2 regions of the Streptomyces sp. NPDC057694 genome follow, and region 2 is predicted to be linked to the other one. Evidence: predicted binding sites of a transcription regulator. Region 2 holds the regulator's gene; the other holds the start of a gene.
The links. Region 2 encodes HspR, which represses chaperone genes until heat shock. Its sites were predicted from a motif close to TTGAGNNNNNNNNNCTCAA; they were not measured.

Region 1 (4,492 bases), on a different contig from region 2:
CCCGCCTCGCGCGTGTACTCGCCGGCCAGCTTGCGCAGCGCCTCCTCGTCGATGGTGACCTCACCGTCGGCGAGTCCGGCCCGCTCCAGCTGGCGCGGGAGCAGGTGGTCGCGGGCGATGACGACCTTCTCGTCCTCGGTGTAGCCGTCGAGCCTGACCAGCTCCATACGGTCGAGCAGCGCCTCGGGGATGGCCTCCAGCACGTTCGCCGTGGCGAGGAACACCACGTCGCTCAGGTCGAGTTCGACCTCCAGGTAGTGGTCGCGGAAGGTGTGGTTCTGCGCCGGGTCGAGGACTTCGAGCAGGGCCGCGGCGGGGTCGCCGCGGAAGTCGGAGCCGACCTTGTCGATCTCGTCGAGGAGCACCACCGGGTTCATCGACCCGGCCTCCTTGACGGCGCGCACGATGCGGCCGGGCAGCGCGCCGACGTACGTACGCCGGTGGCCGCGGATCTCCGCCTCGTCCCGTACGCCGCCGAGCGCGACGCGGACGAACTTGCGGCCCATGGCGTGCGCGACGGACTCGCCGAGCGAGGTCTTGCCGACGCCGGGCGGGCCGACCAGCGCGAGCACCGCGCCGCCGCGCCGTCCGCCGACGACGCCGAGACCGCGGTCGGTACGCCGCTTGCGCACGGCCAGGTACTCGGTGATCCGCTCCTTCACGTCGTCCAGGCCGAAGTGTTCGGCGTCGAGGATCTCGCGGGCGCCCTTGATGTCGTAGGCGTCCTCCGTCCGCTCGTTCCACGGGAGTTCGAGGACGGTGTCGAGCCAGGTGCGGATCCAGGAGCCCTCGGGCGACTGGTCGCTGGAGCGCTCCAGCTTGTCGACCTCCTTGAGAGCGGCCTCGCGGACGTTCTCGGGGAGGTCGGCGGCCTCGACGCGGGCGCGGTAGTCGTCGGACTCCTCGCCCTCCTGCTCGCCGTTGAGGTCGCGCAGCTCCTTGCGTACGGCTTCCAGCTGGCGGCGCAGCAGGAACTCGCGCTGCTGCTTGTCGACGCCTTCCTGTACGTCCTTGGCGATGGTCTCGGCGACGTCCTGCTCGGCGAGGTGCTCGCGCAGCTGGGCGGTCGCCGTCCTCAGGCGCTCCACCGGGTCGGCGGTCTCCAGCAGTTCGACCTTCTGCGCGGTGCTCAGGAAGGGCGAGTAGCCGGAGTTGTCCGCGAGCGCGGAGACGCCCTCGATCTGCTGGACGCGGTCCACGACCTGCCAGGCTCCGCGCTTCTTCAGCCACTCGGTGGCGAGCGCCTTGTACTCCTTGACCAGCTCGGTCACGGCGCCGGGCAGCGGGTCGGGGACGGTCTCCTCGACGGTCAGGCCCTCCACCCACAGGGCGGCTCCGGGTCCGGTCGTGCCCGCGCCGATACGCACCCGGTCGCGGCCGCGGATGAGGGCGCCCGGGTCTCCGTCGGCCAGGCGTCCCACCTGCTCCACGGTGCCGAGCACGCCGATGTTCGCGTACGCGCCGTCGATCCGTGGCACGAGCAGCACCCGGGGCTTTCCGGGCTCGCCGCGTGCGGCGGCCTGCGCGGCCTCCACGGCGGCGCGTACGTCGGTGTCGTTCAGGTCCAGCGGCACCACCATGCCGGGCAGCACGACCTCGTCGTCGAGGGGCAGCACGGGCAGGGTGAGCGGTGTGGACGTCGAAGCCATGATCTCCCCTTTGGCAGTCAAGTTGAGCTATGTCGACTCAATGCACGGGAGGCTTCGGATGTTCCCGGTCCCGCGTTCGCTCTCAGCGATCACGTCTGCACGGGGGTCGCCTTCGGTGCGTAAGGTTCGCTAGAAGCTAGTGACCATTACACCCGGGGGTGCGCATGACCGGCGAGCAGCACGTACGCGACTGGATCGACGGCTGGACCGTCTCCCGAGGGGCCGCTCCCCCTCTCGTCGAACCATGGGGCTACACGATTTATGTCGGCCTGGCGGAACAGGTCGGGCGACATGTCTTCGGCGCCACCGGCGACGGCGTGCGCGAGGACGACGTCCGCAAGGTCGCCGGGGCGGTCACCGGCCGCGGCACCCATCTGAAGGTCTTCGCCGAGCGGGAGCGGGTGCTGCCCTGGCTCGGGGCGGGGTGGGAGCCGTACGGCGCCGACGATTTCCTGATGACGACCGGACTGGGCCCGGCCCCCGCGCCCGACACCCCGGCCGGCTACCGCCTGCACACCTGGACCCGCAGTGGCGTCACCCGGGTCCTGCTGACCGATGCCGACGGCTCGTTCGCCGCGCGCGGCCAGGTGGCGCCGACCGGCGCGAGCGCGGTCGTCGATCAGATCGAGACATCCCCGGAGCACCGCAGGAAGGGCCTCGGCAGCGTCGTGATGCGCACCCTGCACGCTGCCGCGTATGCCCAGGGGGCGGTGCGGGGGGTTCTGGCCTGTACTCCCGAGGGGCGACTGCTGTACGAGTCGCTGGGGTGGGAGATCGTGGCGCCGCTCACCAATGCCAAGTACGTGGGCGGTGCCGTGGACTGAGGTCTCGGGGCTCCGCCCCGGACCCCGCTCCTCAATCGCCGGAGGGGCTTGAGAGGCGCCAGCGGCGGACCACCGGCCACGTCGCCACTCCGATCGTCAGGGCCAGCAGGTGGCCCCAGTTGGAGATCGGGTCGGTGAACGCGATCAGGTCCTGGAGCAGGGTTGCCGTGAAGACGGCGAGCATCAGCCAGCGCAGCCAAGGGGTGAGCAGGCCGGCCAGCGCGCCGATGCTCGCGGCGACGCCGAAGCTGATGCCGTAGTCGAGGCGGTGCAGCGAGGTGTCGGGGAGATGGCCCGCCGCCACCGACAGGCCCACCGGGACCTCGGTGGCCAGGGTCGCCAGGACGTGGCCGAGGAGGAAGACGGCCGCCGTGCGCAGGCCCCCTATCCGGCGTTCCAGCGCGGTCAGCACGACGACGAAGGCGAGCACGAAGGGCGAGGTGAGGCCGCCCGCGATCCACAGCGCGCTGGCCAGCAGGACGAGTACCGGCGACTGGGCCAGATGGGTGACGTCGGTGCTGGACCCACGCAGCGCGGCGGACACCGTCGCCGGAGGCGCGAACTCCATGAACAGGGACGTGGCGACGAGCACGACGGCGTAGCCGAAGGTGAACGGGGTCCCGGTGGGGGTGGGCAGCAGCAGCCACGGCCGCGGGCGGCGGGGACCGGTGCGCCGCACCGTCTCCAGGGCCGAAGGCCCGGGCTGGGCGGGGATGCCGTCGAGCGGACGGCTGCCGACGGCCACCGCCTCGTCGGCCTCGGCGATCACGCCTCCTGGTTCCACGAGGGCACCCCTTTCGCGCGCATCCGACCCAGCGTTCGCCCCAGCCGGCCGTCCTGTCTATGACGGACGCCACGTGAGACGCGATGCACAGCAACCTCACAGTCCCCGGCCGCGTCCGCAACCGAACTCCCACGCGCCAAACCCGTATCGGCCAAGATGGCCCGCATGAGCGTCGTGCATCCGGAAGAAGCCCCCGTTGTCCTGGACCGCCGCGAGGGCCCCTACGGCGAGGTGGTGCTGCGCCGGCACGGCGAGCTGCTCCAGATCATCGCCAACGGCACCTTTCTCATGGACACCTCCGACGGCCGTTCCGAGCGGCTGCTCGTCGACGCCGCCCTCGGCGAGCTGGGCCCGGGGCGCAAGCGGCCCGCCGTGCTGATCGGCGGTCTCGGCGTCGGCTTCTCGCTGGCGCACGCCGCCGCGGACCCGCGCTGGGGCCGGATCACCGTCGTCGAGCGCGAGCCGGCCGTCATCGACTGGCATGTGCGCGGCCCGCTGGCACCGCTCAGCGCCGAGGCGCTCGCGGACCCCCGCACCGAGATCGTCGAGGCCGACCTCGTCCATCACCTGCGCACCGGCCCCGCGACCTACGACGCCCTGTGCCTCGACATCGACAACGGCCCGGACTGGACGGTCACCGAGGACAACGACAGCCTCTACTCGCCGGCCGGTCTCGCCGCCTGCGCCGCCCGCCTCAACCCCGGCGGTGTGCTCGCCGTCTGGTCCGCACAGCCCTCCGCAAATTTCGAAGGAACCTTGCGGAATGCCGGATTCCGACGGGTCCGCACCGAAGAGATCCCGGTTGTCCGAGGCGTACCCGACGTGGTGCACCTCGCAGTAAGGGGCGCGTAGCCGACCGGCGGTAACTCCCCGTACGCTGAGGCCCGAAACCCGATCATTCAAGCGTCAAGCGCGCCACGAAGGCGTGCATTCAGGGGCGGGGCGATGGAGCAGACACACACCTCCCACAACGGCAGCACGGCGACGACAGGCGCTCAACGACGGGTTCTCGTCGTCGAGGACGACCCCACGATCGTGGACGCCATCGCCGCCCGGCTGCGTGCGGAGGGATTCCTGGTGCAAACCGCGCAGGACGGCCCGGCCGCGGTGGACACGGCGGAGGCATGGCAGCCCGACCTGCTGATCCTCGACATCATGCTGCCGGGCTTCGACGGCCTGGAAGTGTGCCGCCGGGTGCAGGCCCAGCGGCCGGTGCCGGTGCTGATGCTGACCGC
Region 2 (4,492 bases):
GGGACCGATGAAGTCCTGCTTCGGCGTCGCACCGAGGGCGACGACGCGGCTCCGCTCGGACTCGATGTCGTCCACTTCGAAGTCGAGGTGGAACTGCTTGGGGTGCTCGGTGTCGGGCCACTGCGGAGCGCGGTAGTCATCCACCCGGATGAAGGCCAGCTCGATCTCGCCGAACCGGATGCCCGCCCAGTCCGCCGAGCTGTCGTCCTTGACCGGGCGGCCCGTCACTTCGGAGTAGAAGGCCGCCAGCTTCATCGTGTCCGGAGAGTCGATGATGAAGTCGGTGAGTCGCAACATCCCGCGATCTTGGCACAAGCTCACCCGTCGGGAACTCGCGTTTCCACATCGTCCTCATCCGGCGGGCGATATGACCCGGAAGAAGCGGCCTAGCCCTCGTACTCCGTCAGATCGATCGCGTACAGCCGCAGCCCCTCGTCCTCGCCCGTCTCCGTCATCCCCAGCTTGTGGAGGAGCTTCATCGAGGAGGCGTCGTCGTGGGCGGCGGCCGCCACGACGCGGTCGATGCCGCGGTCCTGGAGGGCGAACTCCAGGGACGCCTGGGCCGCCTCCGAGGCGTAGCCCTGGCCCCAGAACTGGCGGGCGAGGCGCCACTGGATGCCGATGTGACCGGCGATCTTCGGCGGCGTCTCGGGGACGTACAGGCCGATGGCGCCCGCCAGTTCGCCCGAGCCGAGGAGTTCGACGGCGAAGAGGCCGAAGCCCTCGTCGTCCCACTCCTCCTCCCAGCGCTCGATGTCCTCGGCGGTGTCGTCGAGGGAGCGCGGGGCGCCGTCGCCGATGCGGGCCATCACGGCCGGGTCGGCCTGGATCTCGGCCAGCGGGCCCAGGTCGTCGTCGGGGAGCCAGCGGCGCAGGAGGAGGCGGGGGGTGCGGATCTCGGTCATGGGTCCATCCTGCGGCACGGGGGACGCGCCGGTTACTCGCGGGCCCGGGTGACCCGGGCGTCCGGCGCCGTGCCGGTGTCCGCGCCCAGGCCCGCCAGCAGGCGCAGCCCGTCCTCGGCGGGGCTGCCGGGGGCCGCGGACAGCACCAGCAGCTCCATGCCCGACGCGTCGGGCAGCGCGAAGTTCTCCTGGTGCAGTTCGAGGAGTCCGACGAGCGGATGCCGGTACGCCTTGCGGCCGTGGGTGCGGGCGCGCACGTCGGCGCGGGCCCACAGCCGCCGGAAACGCTCGCTGCCCATCGCCAGCTCGCCGACGAGCGAGGCCAGGCGGGGGTCGTCGGGATACTTCCCGGCGGCCAGGCGCAGGTGCCCGACCACGTCGAGGGTGCAGCTCTCCCAGTCCGCGTAGAGGCCGCGCTCGGTCTCCTCCAGGAAGATGTGCCGGGCGGTGTTCAGGCCGGGGACCGGACGCCCGTAGAGGAGCTGGGCGAGGCGGTTGCCGGCGAGCACGTCCATACGGTGGTCCATGATCAGCGCGGGTGCGTCGACGACCAGGTCGAGGACGCGCAGCAGCTCCGGCCGGGCCCGGCCGCCCGGCGCCTTCGCCCGGCGCCGGGGCTGCCGGGCGAGCCGGTGGAGGTGGCCGCACTCGGTCTCGTCGAGGCCGAGGACACGGGCGAGCGCGTCGAGCACCTGCTCGGAGGGCTGGGTCGCGCGGCCCTGCTCCAGGCGTACGTAGTAGTCGACGCTCACCCCGGACAGGTGCGCGACCTCCTCGCGGCGCAGCCCCTCGACACGGCGACGGCTGTCGGTGGGGATGCCCACGGCCGCCGGATCGACCCGGGAACGCCGGGTCCGCAGGAAGCTCGCAAGGTCGTCCATGCGCTCCAGTATGTTCGCGCGGGCCCCCGTGGAGGGGGCCGCGAGGGTGGCCCTGCCGATACCAGGAAGTCCCGTCCGACGGACACGGCGCCCCTGAACGGCGGGCGCGGCAGCGCGCAGGATCGAAGGCATCCGATCCGAGGGAGCCCTCATGAAGACGCTGATCGTCCACGCCCACCCCGAGCCCCGGTCGCTCAACAGCTCGCTGAAGGACCTCGCGGTCGCCACCCTGGAGGGCGCCGGTCACGAGGTACGCGTGAGTGACCTGTACGCCATGAACTGGAAGGCGGCCGTCGACGCGGAGGACTACGGCCCGCACGCCTCGCATCCGCTGAAGGTCGCCCGCGACTCGGGCCGGGCCTTCGACGCCGGGGCGCTCACCCCGGACGTCCGCGCCGAGCAGGAGAAGCTGCTGTGGGCGGACACGGTCATCCTCCAGTTCCCGCTGTGGTGGTACTCGATGCCCGCGATCCTGAAGGGCTGGGTGGACCGGGTGTTCACCTACCGCTTCGCGTACGGCGTCGGCGAGCACAGCGACACCAAGTACGGCGAGCGCTTCGGCGAAGGCACCCTCGCGGGCAAGCGGGCCCTGCTGTCGGTGACCACCGGCGGCCCGGAGTCGCACTACGGCGCGCGCGGCATCAACGGCCCCATCGACGACCTGCTGTTCCCGATCCAGCACGGCATCCTCTACTACCCGGGCATCGAGGTGCTGCCGCCGTTCGTGCTGTACGGCACCGACCGGATGACCGACGCGGAGTACCCGGACGCCGCCAAGGCCTGGGAACAGCGCCTGCTCACCCTGGAGTCGACCGAGCCGATCCCGTTCCGGAAGCAGAACTTCGGCGACTACGAGATCCCCTCGCTGCACCTGAAGGAGGGCCTGGAGCCCGCGCACCGTACGGGTTTCGGGCTGCACGTGCGCGGCTGAGCACACCCCGCAAGCGAAAGGGCCCCGGAGACCTGAAGTCTCCGGGGCCCTTCCGTGCACAAGTCAGTCCTGCGCCCGCTTCGGCCGCCACACCACCAGCGCGCTGGTGTGCTGCACCTCCTGGTACGGGACCAGGTCGCGGCGGTACGAGGCATGCACCGCCGCCTCACGTTGCTGCATGGTGGCGGCGGCTCCCTCCACGGCGGCGGAGAGCTCCGCCACGCGGGACTGAAGCGCCGCGACCTGGTTCTCCAGCTCGATGATGCGCTTGATGCCGGCCAGGTTGATGCCCTCGGTCTGCGACAACTCCTGCACCTGGCGGAGCAGTTCGATGTCGCGGGCCGAGTAGCGCCGGCCGCGCCCGGCCGTGCGGTCGGGGGAGACCAGGCCGAGGCGGTCGTACTGGCGCAGGGTCTGGGGATGCAGGCCGGACAGCTGGGCCGCCACCGAGATGACGTACACCGGTGTCTCGTCGGTCAGTTCGTACGGGTTGCGGCGGCGGCCATCCATCTGGCTCAAGCTCCCTTCGCGGCCTGGAACAGTTCTGCCCGCACATCGGCGTCCTCAGTCGCCTCGCGGTACGACTCGAGAGCCGAACGGGCGTCGTCGGACAGATCCTTGGGGACCGCGACCTCGACGGTGACCAGCAGGTCGCCGCGCGTGCCGTCCTTGCGTACCGCGCCCTTGCCGCGGGCCCGCATCGTCCGCCCGTTCGGCGTGCCCGCGGGCAGCTTCAGGGTGACGGCGGGGCCGCCGAGCGTGGGCACCTTGACCTCGCCGCCGAGCGTCGCCTCGGTGAACGTGACGGGCACGGTCACCGTGAGGTTGTCGCCCTTGCGGTCGAAGACCGGGTGCTTGTCGACGTGCACGACCACGTACAGGTCGCCCGCCGGACCGCCCCGCTCGCCGGGCGCGCCCTTGCCACGGAGGCGGATCCGCTGACCGTCGGAGACTCCGGCGGGGATGCGGACCTGCATCGTGCGCGAGGACTTGGCACGGCCCGACCCCTTGCAGACCTCGCAGGGGGTCTCCGCGATCAGACCGCGGCCCTTGCAGTCCACGCACGGGTCGGTGAGGGAGAAGCCGCCCCCGCCGCCCCGCGAGACCTGCCCGGTGCCGACGCAGGTCGGGCACACGCGCGGCGTGCCGTTCTTGTCGCCGGTGCCCGAACACGCCTTGCAGGGCGCCTGGGAGGACATCCGGAGCGGGACCGTGGCCCCGTCCACCGCCTCGGTGAAGCTGAGCGTCACCTCGGACTCGATGTCCTGGCCGCGGCGCGGCTGGGTACGGGTGCCCGTGCCCGCGCCGCCCCGGTTGAACAGGCCGCCGAAGACATCGCCGATGCCTCCGCCGAAGCCGCCCTGAGCGCCACCGGCACCACCGCCGCCGCCCTGGGCGCCGCCTCCGAAGAGGTCACCGAGGTCGAAGTTGAACGTGCCGCCGCTCCCGCCGGCCCCGCCGGGCCGGAACCCGCCGTTGCCGAACAGGGCGCGCGCCTCGTCGTACTCCTTGCGCTTCTTGGGGTCGCCGAGGACATCGTTCGCCTCGGAGATCTCCTTGAAGCGGTCCTCCGCCTTCGGGTTGCCCTTGTTGGCGTCGGGGTGGTTCTCCCGGGCGAGCTTGCGGTACGCCTTCTTGATCTCGGCGTCGGTGGCGTCCTTGGGGACGCCGAGGACCTTGTAGTAGTCCTTCTCGATGAAGTCCTTGGTGCTCATCGGCCTCGACGTCCCTCCTTACCGGGCTCGCTCACTTCGGTCGACACGTGGTCGCGGTCA

Region 1: lon (endopeptidase La) is a predicted target of HspR. The motif match lies at 1,672-1,690, and genes of this name have one in related genera.

Annotation. Positions count from the first base shown of each region.
Region 1 is NZ_JBHVIX010000034.1:85,278-89,769, forward strand. It holds gene lon (endopeptidase La) at 1-1,649, opposite strand, end outside; gene ACFVDP_RS40295 (GNAT family N-acetyltransferase) at 1,814-2,473, shown strand; gene ACFVDP_RS40300 (rhomboid-like protein) at 2,505-3,257, opposite strand; gene ACFVDP_RS40305 (spermidine synthase) at 3,414-4,109, shown strand; gene ACFVDP_RS40310 (response regulator transcription factor) at 4,203-4,492, shown strand, end outside.
Region 2 is NZ_JBHVIX010000014.1:48,249-52,740, forward strand. It holds gene ACFVDP_RS26985 (VOC family protein) at 1-297, opposite strand, end outside; gene ACFVDP_RS26990 (GNAT family N-acetyltransferase) at 387-905, opposite strand; gene ACFVDP_RS26995 (helix-turn-helix domain-containing protein) at 938-1,786, opposite strand; gene ACFVDP_RS27000 (NAD(P)H-dependent oxidoreductase) at 1,938-2,717, shown strand; gene ACFVDP_RS27005 (heat shock protein transcriptional repressor HspR) at 2,781-3,227, opposite strand; gene dnaJ (molecular chaperone DnaJ) at 3,233-4,432, opposite strand; gene grpE (nucleotide exchange factor GrpE) at 4,490-4,492, opposite strand, start outside.